Regions from separate parts of the Clostridium sp. TJA032 genome, predicted to be linked through region 1. Evidence: predicted binding sites of a transcription regulator. Region 1 holds the regulator's gene; the other holds the start of a gene.
The links. The regulator Rex, encoded in region 1, represses fermentation and respiration genes when NADH is low (regulators of the CRP and FNR family bind a similar motif). The targets are predictions, from matches to a motif close to ATTGTTAANNNNTTAACAAT.

Region 2: the regulator Rex is predicted to act here: its motif matches at 3,626-3,645, upstream of AC4FRL_RS07200 (DUF47 domain-containing protein).

What each region holds. Positions count from the first base shown of each region.
Region 1 covers NZ_JBZEFB010000003.1:41,166-46,510, reverse strand. Annotated here, with positions in the region: gene AC4FRL_RS08490 (heavy metal translocating P-type ATPase) at 1-1,701, shown strand, start outside; gene AC4FRL_RS08485 (redox-sensing transcriptional repressor Rex) at 2,169-2,807, shown strand; gene AC4FRL_RS08480 (short-chain-enoyl-CoA hydratase) at 3,069-3,851, shown strand; gene AC4FRL_RS08475 (acyl-CoA dehydrogenase) at 3,892-5,031, shown strand; gene AC4FRL_RS08470 (electron transfer flavoprotein subunit beta) at 5,049-5,345, shown strand, end outside.
Region 2 covers NZ_JBZEFB010000002.1:6,309-11,653, forward strand. Annotated here, with positions in the region: gene AC4FRL_RS07190 (PTS fructose transporter subunit IIABC) at 1-1,807, shown strand, start outside; gene AC4FRL_RS07195 (inorganic phosphate transporter) at 1,873-2,871, opposite strand; gene AC4FRL_RS07200 (DUF47 domain-containing protein) at 2,864-3,496, opposite strand; gene AC4FRL_RS07205 (CDP-alcohol phosphatidyltransferase family protein) at 3,761-4,351, opposite strand; gene AC4FRL_RS07210 ((Fe-S)-binding protein) at 4,434-5,345, opposite strand, start outside.

The DNA.
Region 1 (5,345 bases):
AAAAACATTTTAAAAGGACAAGTTTTTGATGAAAACTTCTTGATGTCTATAGCTACAATTGGGGCTTTTGCCATAGGTGAGTTCCCAGAGGGTGTAGCAGTAATGTTATTTTATGAAGTAGGAGAACTATTCCAAGATTATGCAGTAAATAAATCAAGAAAATCTATATCTGATTTAATGAATATAAGACCAGATTTTGCAAATTTAATAGGTGAAAATGGAGAAGAGAAAAAAGTTTCACCAGATAAAGTAAGTGTTGGTTCAACAATAATTGTAAGAGCAGGTGAAAAAATTCCTCTAGATGGTATTGTGTTAGAAGGAGAAGGAACTCTTGATGTTTCAGCTTTAACAGGAGAATCACTTCCAAAGGAAGTTGATAAAAAAGATGAAGTTTTAGCAGGTTCTATAAATAAAAGTGGATTATTAAAAATAAAAGTAACAAAAAGTTTTGGTGAATCTACAGTTTCTAAGATATTAGATTTAGTTGAAAATGCAGGTAATAAAAAATCACCAACAGAGAAATTTATAACGAAGTTTGCAAGATATTATACACCAGTTGTAGTATTTTCAGCTTTAGCTCTTGCCATAATACCTCCTTTAGTTATGGGAGAAAGTTTTTCTCCTTGGATTTCAAGAGCTTTAATATTTTTAGTTGTTTCTTGCCCTTGTGCATTAGTTGTATCTATACCACTTGGTTATTTTGCTGGAATAGGTTTAGCATCTAAAAATGGTATATTAATAAAGGGTAGTAATTACTTAGAAGCTTTAAATAATGTAGAGAGTATAGTTTTTGATAAGACAGGAACTTTAACAAAAGGTACTTTTAAGGTTCATAAAGTACAAAGTACAAGCAATTTAAAGGATGAAGAATTATTAAAGTTAGGAGCTTATGCAGAGTATTATTCAAATCATCCTATTGCTAAGTCTATAGTTAGTGAGCTAAAAGAAAAAGTTGATAAATCTTTAATTTCAGATTATGAAGAGATTTCAGGTAAAGGAATAAAGGTTAAAATTAACAATGATATCTTTTTAGCTGGTAATTCAAAATTAATGGATATGTTTAATATAAAAATATCTAAAATAGATGAAATAGGAACTGTTGTTTACTTAGCAAATGAAAAAACTGAGTTAGGATATATAGTTATTTCAGATGAAGTAAAGGATGATTCTAAAGAAGCTATAAGTGGATTGAAGCAAATAGGAGTAAAGCAAACTATAATGTTAACTGGAGATAATGAAAAAGTTGGAGATAGTGTAGCTAAAGAACTAGGAATTGATAAAGCTTATTGCAGTTTACTTCCTCAAAATAAAGTTGAAAAGTTAGAACATATTTTTAAAGATAAAAGTAAAGGAAAAAAGATTGCCTTTGTTGGTGATGGAATAAATGATGCACCTGTTTTAGCTAGGGCTGATATAGGAATAGCTATGGGTGGTGTTGGTTCTGATGCAGCTATAGAAGCAGCAGATGTAGTTATAATGGATGATAAGCCAAGTAAGATAATAAAGGCAATAAAAATAGCTAAAAGAACAAATGCAATTGTATGGCAAAATATAATTTTTGCTTTAGGTATTAAGGTTATAATTTTAATATTTGGTGCTTTAGGAATGGCTAATATGTGGGAAGCTGTATTTGGAGATGTAGGTGTAACATTAATAGCTGTTTTAAATTCAAGTAGAATATTAAAGAGTAAAAATTTATAAGCGTGAAATTTGTCTAATGTTGTTGACAATGGTTAAATTTTTTGCTATCTTAATATGGTAAGAATACTTTCAGGCATAGGGTATAGATTGTAAATAATTCCCTTAAACTTTTATATTAAACATTATGAAATGTTTAAATAGGCTTGTGTGCACGTAGGGTTTTAGCCACGCAAGCCTTATTTTTTTTGTAGAAATTTATTAGATAAGTATAGATATGTTATAGATTACATAGTTTTAATAATATTAATTAAGAAAATAAAAATTTCTAATATTTGTAAAGAATACACAAAAATACATATATTTTTCATAGTAAAACCAAAAGAATGTTAAAATATAGACAAACTTTTTAGGGTATGATAATATTTTATAAGGTTAATTTTGTAATTTTATCATTAGATTTTAGAATATAGTCTAAAAAGTAATTGCTTTTTAAAAAAATAAAAATTTTAGAAAGAGGTGCTATTTAAATGGAAAAGAAAAAAGGCATATCTATGGCTGTAGTAAAAAGATTGCCTAAATACCATAGATATTTACAAGAGCTTATGGAAAATGATGTTGATAGAATATCTTCAAAAGAATTAAGTGAAAAAATAGGATTTACAGCTTCTCAAATAAGACAAGACCTTAACTGCTTTGGTGATTTTGGTCAACAAGGTTATGGTTATAATGTTAAGGAGTTATATAATAACATAGGAAATATTTTAGGCCTTAATAGAGATTATAATACAGTTATAATCGGTGCGGGAAATATAGGTCAGGCTATTGCAAATTACAATAGTTTTAATAAATTAGGCTTTAAATTAAAAGGTATTTTTGATGCTAATCCAAGAATGTTTGGCATAAAAATAAGAGATATTGAGATACAGGATGTTGAAAATTTAAAAGATTTCGTGAAAGAAAATGATATAGAAATAGGAATAATTTGTGTTCCTAGAACTAATGCACAAAAGGTATGTAATGACTTAGTTGAAGGTGGAATAAAAGGTATATGGAACTTTGCGCCTTTAGACTTAAATGTTCCTAAAAATGTAAAAGTTGAGAATGTACATTTAAGCGAAAGTATGATGACTTTAGTGTATCTTTTAAATCATAATGACGTAAAATAAATTGGATTTATTTTATAAAAATTTGTTTAAAATGGAAAATTAGTATTAGATTTTCAAAAAAATATATTGAAAAATTTACTATTAAGTTTTATAATTTAATTGAAGTACAGGGTACTTCAATTATTTTTTTGCCTTTGCTTGTTACAAAATTAACAATTAATTATGTGAAAGTTTAGGATAATAATGGTTATATTGTTATAAATTACTTTAAAAGTCATTTACAACCGTATATCCGCTATGGTATATGAGGGAGGAAATAAAATGGAATTAAATAATGTAATCTTTGAAAAGCAAGGAAACATCGGAGTTTTAACAATTAACAGACCTAAAGCATTAAATGCACTAAACTCAGAGACACTAAAAGATTTAAATACTGCTATAGAAAATATAGAAAAAGATGATGATTTGTATGTTGTTATTTTAACAGGCGCTGGAGATAAAGCTTTTGTTGCAGGTGCTGATATAGCAGAAATGAAAGACTTAAATGAAGAAGAGGGTAAAGAATTTGGATTATTAGGAAATAAGGTATTTAGAAGATTAGAGAATTTAGACAAGCCTGTCATTGCAGCAATTAATGGTTTTGCTTTAGGTGGTGGATGTGAAATTTCTATGTCTTGTGATATAAGAATAGCTTCTTCAAAAGCTAAATTTGCTCAACCAGAAGTTGGTTTAGGTATAACACCAGGTTTTGGTGGAACTCAAAGATTACCAAGAATAGTTGGACAAGGCAAAGCTAAAGAACTTATTTATACAGGAGATATTATAAAAGCTGATGAAGCTTTAAGAATTGGGTTAGTAGATAAAGTTGTTGAACCAGAAAAATTAATGGAGGAAGCAATGACTTTAGCAAAAAAAATAGCTAATAATGCACCAATAGCTGTTAAGTTATGTAAAGATGCAATTAATAGAGGTATTCAAGTTGATATAGATTCAGCTGTAGCTATAGAAGCTGGAGATTTCGGAAAATGTTTCTCTACAGAAGACCAAAAAGAAGGAATGAGTGCTTTTTTAGAGAGAAGAGAAAAAACTTTTAAAAATAAATAATTTTTAAAATGGTTGTATGGATTTAAGGAGGGTAATTAAAATGAACTTTCAATTAACAAGAGAACAAGAATTAGTTAAGCAAATGGTTAAAGAATTTGCTCAAAATGAAGTTAAACCTATAGCGGCTGAAATAGATGTAACAGAAAGATTTCCAATGGAAAATGTTAAAAAAATGGCCAAATTAGGAATGATGGGCATACCTTTTAGTAAAGAGTTTGGTGGCGCAGGTGGAGATACTTTATCTTATATTTTAGCTGTTGAAGAATTATCAAAGGTTTGTGCTACTACAGGGGTTATAGTTTCAGCCCATACTTCTTTATGTGCTTCTTTAATAGAACAATTTGGAACACAAGCACAAAAAGAAAAATATTTAATTCCACTTGCAAAAGGGGAAAAGTTAGGAGCTTTTGGATTAACTGAGCCAGGAGCAGGAACTGATGCAGCTGGTCAACAAACTACTGCTACATTAGATGGCGATAACTATATTTTAAATGGAAGTAAGATTTTTATAACTAATGGAGGAGTTGCAGATACTTTTATAATCTTTGCCATGACAGATAAAAGTCAAGGAACAAGAGGTATTTCTGCATTTATAGTTGAAAAGAATTTTCCAGGCTTTTCAATTGGTAAATTAGAAGAAAAAATGGGTATAAGAGCTTCATCAACAACTGAGTTAATTATGGAAAACTGTGTAGTTCCAAAGGAAAACTTAGTTGGAAGAGAAGGAAAGGGATTTGGAATAGCTATGAAGACTTTAGATGGTGGTAGAATAGGTATTGCTGCTCAAGCCTTAGGTATAGCAGAAGGTGCTTTAGAAGAAGCAGTTGCATACATGAAAGAAAGAAAACAATTTGGTAGATCATTATCAGCATTCCAAGGACTTCAATGGATGGTAGCAGAAATGGATACTAAAATAGAAGCTGCAAGATTTTTAGTATATAAGGCAGCTTGTTTAAAAGAAGAAGGTAAACCTTATTCAGTAGATGCTGCAAGAGCTAAGTTATTTGCTGCAGAAGTAGCCATGGATGTTACAACTAAGGCAGTTCAATTATTTGGTGGATACGGATATACTAAGGAATACCCAGTTGAAAGAATGATGAGAGATGCTAAAATAACTGAAATATACGAAGGAACTTCAGAAGTTCAAAAAATGGTTATTGCAGGAAGCATATTAAGATAATTTAGGAGGGCTTTGAGATGAAAATAGTAGTTTGTTTAAAACAAGTACCAGATACAACAGCTGTTAAAATAGATCCAAAAACAGGAACTCTTATAAGAGATGGAGTTCCATCAATAATAAACCCAGAAGATAAGCACGCTTTAGAAGCTGCCTTACAATTAAAGGATAATAATGGAGCAGAAGTAACTGTTTTAAGTATGGGACCACCTCAAGCTAAATTAGCTTTAAGAGAAGCTTTATGTATGGGAGCAGATAAAGCAATTCTTATAACTGATAGAGCTTTTGCAGGAGCAGATACATTAGCTACATCAAAG
Region 2 (5,345 bases), on a different contig from region 1:
TGTTTTATGGAATGCTGGAAAACTAAATGATAAAAATCTTTATAAAGAAGAAATTTTAAAAAGAGAAAATTCATCTTCTACTGGTATTGGAGAAGGAATAGCTATTCCCCATGCAAAAACAAAGGCAGTAAAAGTTCCTTCCTTAGCTCTTGGAATTTATAAAGATGGTGTTGATTACAACTCTATTGATGGCACTCCTGTTAATATAGTATTTATGATTGCAGCACCTGAAGGAGCAAATGAAGAACATTTAGAAACCTTATCTAGACTTTCAGTACTTTTAATGAACCCAGATTTTAAAAATGGTCTTTTAAATGCTAAAAGCCCTAAAGAAGTATTATCTCTTTTAGACAAGTTTGAAGAAGATGAAGATAATAATGAAAATGAACCTTCTAATAATGTAGAAAATGATTCAAATAAAAAATACATATTAGCTGTTACAGCATGTCCAACTGGTATTGCACACACCTATATGGCAGCTGATTCTCTTTCTAAAACAGCTAAAGATATGAATATAAATATAAAGGTAGAAACTAATGGTTCAACAGGAGTTAAAAATAAATTAACTCAAGAGGATATAGAAAAAGCTGATGGAATAATAGTTGCTGCTGATAAACAAGTAGAAATGGCTAGATTTAATGGTAAAAGGGTTGTAATAGTTCCTGTTGTACAAGCTATGAAAAGACCTGAAGAATTAATAAATGAAGCTTTAAGTGGCTCTGCTCCTATTTATTCAAATTCTAGTAGTTCTACTTCTGAAAGTTCCTCTTCAAAAACTGAAAGAAGAGGATTTTATAAACACTTAATGAATGGTGTTTCAAATATGTTACCTTTCGTTGTTGGTGGTGGTATCTTAATCGCTATATCCTTTATGTTTGGTATAAATTCAGCAGATATAAATGACCCATCTTTTAGCCCAATAGCTAAATTACTAAAAGATATTGGTGGAGGAAACGCATTCTTCCTTATGATTCCTGTACTTGCTGGATTTATTGGTTCTAGTATAGCTGATAGACCTGGTTTTGCACCAGCTATGGTAGGTGGATTAATCGCTGCAAATAGTGGCTCTGGATTTTTAGGTGGATTAATTGCTGGTTTCCTTGGTGGATATGTAGTTGTATTCTTAAAGAAAATATTTAGTAAATTACCACAATCTTTAGAAGGTATTAAGCCTGTATTATTATATCCGCTATTCGGAATTTTAATAACAGGAGCTTTAATGTATTTAGTTATAGTTGGTCCTGTAACTGCTTTAAATAATACTATATCAATATGGCTACAAAATATGGGAACTGGAAACTTAGTTATTTTAGGAATTGTTTTAGGTGGAATGATGGCTATAGATATGGGTGGTCCTATAAATAAAGCTGCATTCACTTTTGGAATAGCTATGATAGCTTCTGGAAACTATTATCCTCATGCAGCTATAATGGCTGGTGGTATGGTTCCTCCTTTAGCTACAGCTCTAGCAACTACTTTCTTTAAAAATAAATTTACTAAAGATGAAAGAGATGCTGGTGCAACTAACTACATAATGGGATTAACCTTTATAACTGAAGGTGCTATTCCTTTTGCTGCTGCTGACCCCTTTAGAGTTATTCCAGCTTGTGTTATAGGCTCAGCTTTAGCAGGTGGATTATCTATGATTTTCAAAATAGGATTACCAGCTCCTCATGGTGGAATATTTGTAGTTCCTGTTGTTGAAGGAAATCCTCTTTTATATGTTTTATCAATTTTAATCGGCTCTGTTGTAGCTGCTCTAATAATAGGATTCTTAAAGAAACCTGTAAACAATAATAGTAAATAAATTTATAAAATTAAAAGGATTATATGAAATTAATAATTTCATATAATCCTTAATTTTATCCTTTTTTATAATATAAATTTAAGTATCTCAACCACTATAGCTGATATTACTGCACTTATAGGAATTGTTAAAATCCAAGCCCAAACTATATTTTTAGCAACTCCCCATTTAACTGCTTTAGGATTTTTAGATGCTCCAACTCCCATAATAGTTGTTGTTATTATGTGAGTTGTACTTACTGGCGCATGAAACATTGTAGCTATTCCAATAACTCCTGCTGCTCCAGTTTGAGCGGCAAATCCATTTACTGCATTTAATTTAGCAACTCCACTTCCCATAGTTTTTATTATTTTTTGTCCTCCAATTGAAGTTCCTGTTGCCATTGCAATTGCACATAATCCTATAACCCATATTGGTACTTCAAAAGCTGATAAAAATCCTCCACTTAAAAGTGCCATTGTGATTATACCCATTGATTTTTGTGCATCATTACCACCATGGTTTAAAGCCATTAATGCACCTGAAACAACTTGTAATTTAGAAAATATTCTATTTATTGGTCCTGGTTTACATTTTCTAAGTGCCCAATTTAATAAAACCATAAATATGTACCCTACTATTAATCCTATAATAGGTGATAAAATAAGCCAAAGTATTACCTCATCAAAAAGAGTTCCCCAACTTACTATGTTTATAGAATGAGAATACGCTATTCCTCCTCCAATTAAAGAGCCTATTAAAGCATGTGAAGAACTACTTGGAATACCAAAATACCAAGTAATAAGATTCCATATTATAGCACCTAATATAACTGCTGCAATTACCCATAAAGGCATTTTACTTTGGTCTACTATACCATCACCTACAGTTTTAGCAACTTCAGTTCCTAAAAATGCTCCAACAAAGTTAAATATAGCACATAAAGCTATAGCTGACTTAGGTGAAAGTGCTCTAGTAGAAATTGAAGTTGCAACAGCTGTTGCAGTATCATGAAATCCATTTATAAAGTCAAAAGCTAAAGTTAAGAGAATTATAACTACTGTTACAGCTAAAGTACTAGACATACTTCATCACTACTCCCTCAACTATATTAGCAACTGCTTCACAGCTATCTAAAGTTGCCTCTAAAAACTTATATATCTCTCTCCATTTTATTATATCTAAAACTGGAATTTTACCATCTTCAGCAAATAATTCTGATATCATCTGTCTATAGAAAATATCTCCTTTATTTTCTATTTTATTTATTGATATTACTCTATCTGTAATTTCTTTATTCTTCTTTTTCATATGTTTAAATTCTTCCATTAAAGCTACAAGTTCTCTTGAAGCATCAACAATTAAATTTCCTAAAACCTTAGCACCTTCTCTAGATTCATTTATATTAAACATTGTAAATCTATGCATAGTACTTTCTATAGAATCTAAAATATCATCCATTCTTTTTGTTATAGAAAATATATCTTCTCTATCAATAGGAGTTATAAAAGAGTTATTTAATTCTTCTATAAGCTTATGAACTATTTCATCTCCCTTATGTTCTAATTCTTCTACCCTAGCTACATGGCTTGTTTTATTTTCAAGATCCCCTAAGGCTTCGCACAATATTTCTGCTGCCCTTTCTACGTTTTTTGCTTCATCGATAAACATATCATAAAATTTATCATCTTTAGGATTTAAATTAAACATTCGCATTTCATCTCCTGGTTCTTATTATGAATTTTTATTGAACAAATATAGTATATCATAATATTTTTTCATTTTTAACTTTCAGTTAATTAATTAACTTATAGTTAACACAGAATATATTTTTATCCATTTGTTTATTTTTTAAAAAACTTTTTTTAAATTTAATTAAATAAAATAATTTAATTAATCTATTTATTTACTTTAAATACATAATTTATTACTTTAATTTTTAATCCCCATTTCTATTATTAACATTTAATTAATCTATTTATTTAATATTTTCTTTGCCTCTAATGCTCTTTGAATTATTGTTATAAATATTATTATAGAAAATATATTAGTTAATAAATTTAAATTAATTGATGATAATAAAATCATAAAGGTAAAGAAAATAAAGCCTTCAGACCTCTCAGCTAGCCCTGCTTGATATTTAAAAGACTTAAACCCTTCATTTTTTGCAAGAGCTCCTACAGTTAAAAATATTGTCATAGATATTAAAATCATAATCATAAGTACTAAAAGCTGTAACCTACTATTTTCAAACTTTAAAGCTAATATGAATATTATACTAACTTCAACAATCCTATCAAAAGTTATATCTAATAAAGTTCCAAAAGAACTACTTATATTATTTTTCCTAGCCATAGCCCCATCAACAGAATCTAAATATCCAGATATCCATAGCAAAATTATAGAAAAAAATAATTTATCAAAGTAAAGAGCTATTGAACTTAAAATTCCTATAAATAAAGCTAATATACTAACTTTATTTGGAGTTAATCTTAACTTTAATAAAAGTTTTGCTCCAAAATCTATTAGTGGATTTACGTACTTCCTTCCATAAGTATCTAACATTAATTAACTTTCTCCTATCTTATATTAATTCTTTAGTATATTAAAAATAATAAATTTTATATTTTTAATATAAAATCTAATTTTATTTTTCTAATTTTTTAACTAACTTTATTCTATTTATCCATTGATTAAGACTATTTATAGATTTTTGACTTTTAATTTCTCCACTAATTACCTCGTCATTAAATATAAAGTCTAATAGATGTAGGGAATTTTTATTTGAATATTTAAAAGCACTAACACAAGATTCACAATAAGAAATTATATTCTTACAATTTGTAGAATTAGCTCTTTTATCCCTTTGCTTTGTAAATAATTTTTTATTTGTCACTCCTACCATTCCGCCACAACCACAACACTCAGTTTCATTTCTATTCTTCTCAAATTCTAATGTTTTAATTCCTAAGTCTTTAAGTATATTTCTGACAGAATCATGAATCTTTTCCTCATCTTTTATTGGACAAGGGTCATGCAAAGCAAACTCATCTTGTAAATTTAAATATTTACTCTTTAATTCCTTTGGAATTTTAAAATTATCTATAGTTTCCCAAAGAGTTATAACTTTAATTTCTTTTAATTCTTCTTTAAAGGTTTTATAACAATTTTCACAAGCTACTATTACTTCCTTAACTTCTTTTTCATGTAAAAATTGTTTTATTTTATTCATATTACTTTTAAATCCATCTAAATTTCCAATATCCTTTGAAGGCTTTCCACAACACTTTAAAATTACTTCAACCTCCTTTAAATTATCAACTAAATAATCTCTTATTTTTAAAATAATATTATTATCATATCCACTTAAGCTACAACCTGGAATAAAAATTCTATCTACTTTTCTATTATTATTTTTTGATGCTAAAAAATTAGAAAAACTAGCCCTTTGATGATTTCTAACAATTCTTAATTTAAAAGATTTATTAGCCTCTCTTAAATTTTCTTTATATAATTTTATTCTTAAATTTTGAAACATTCCTTTTAAATCTATATTTTT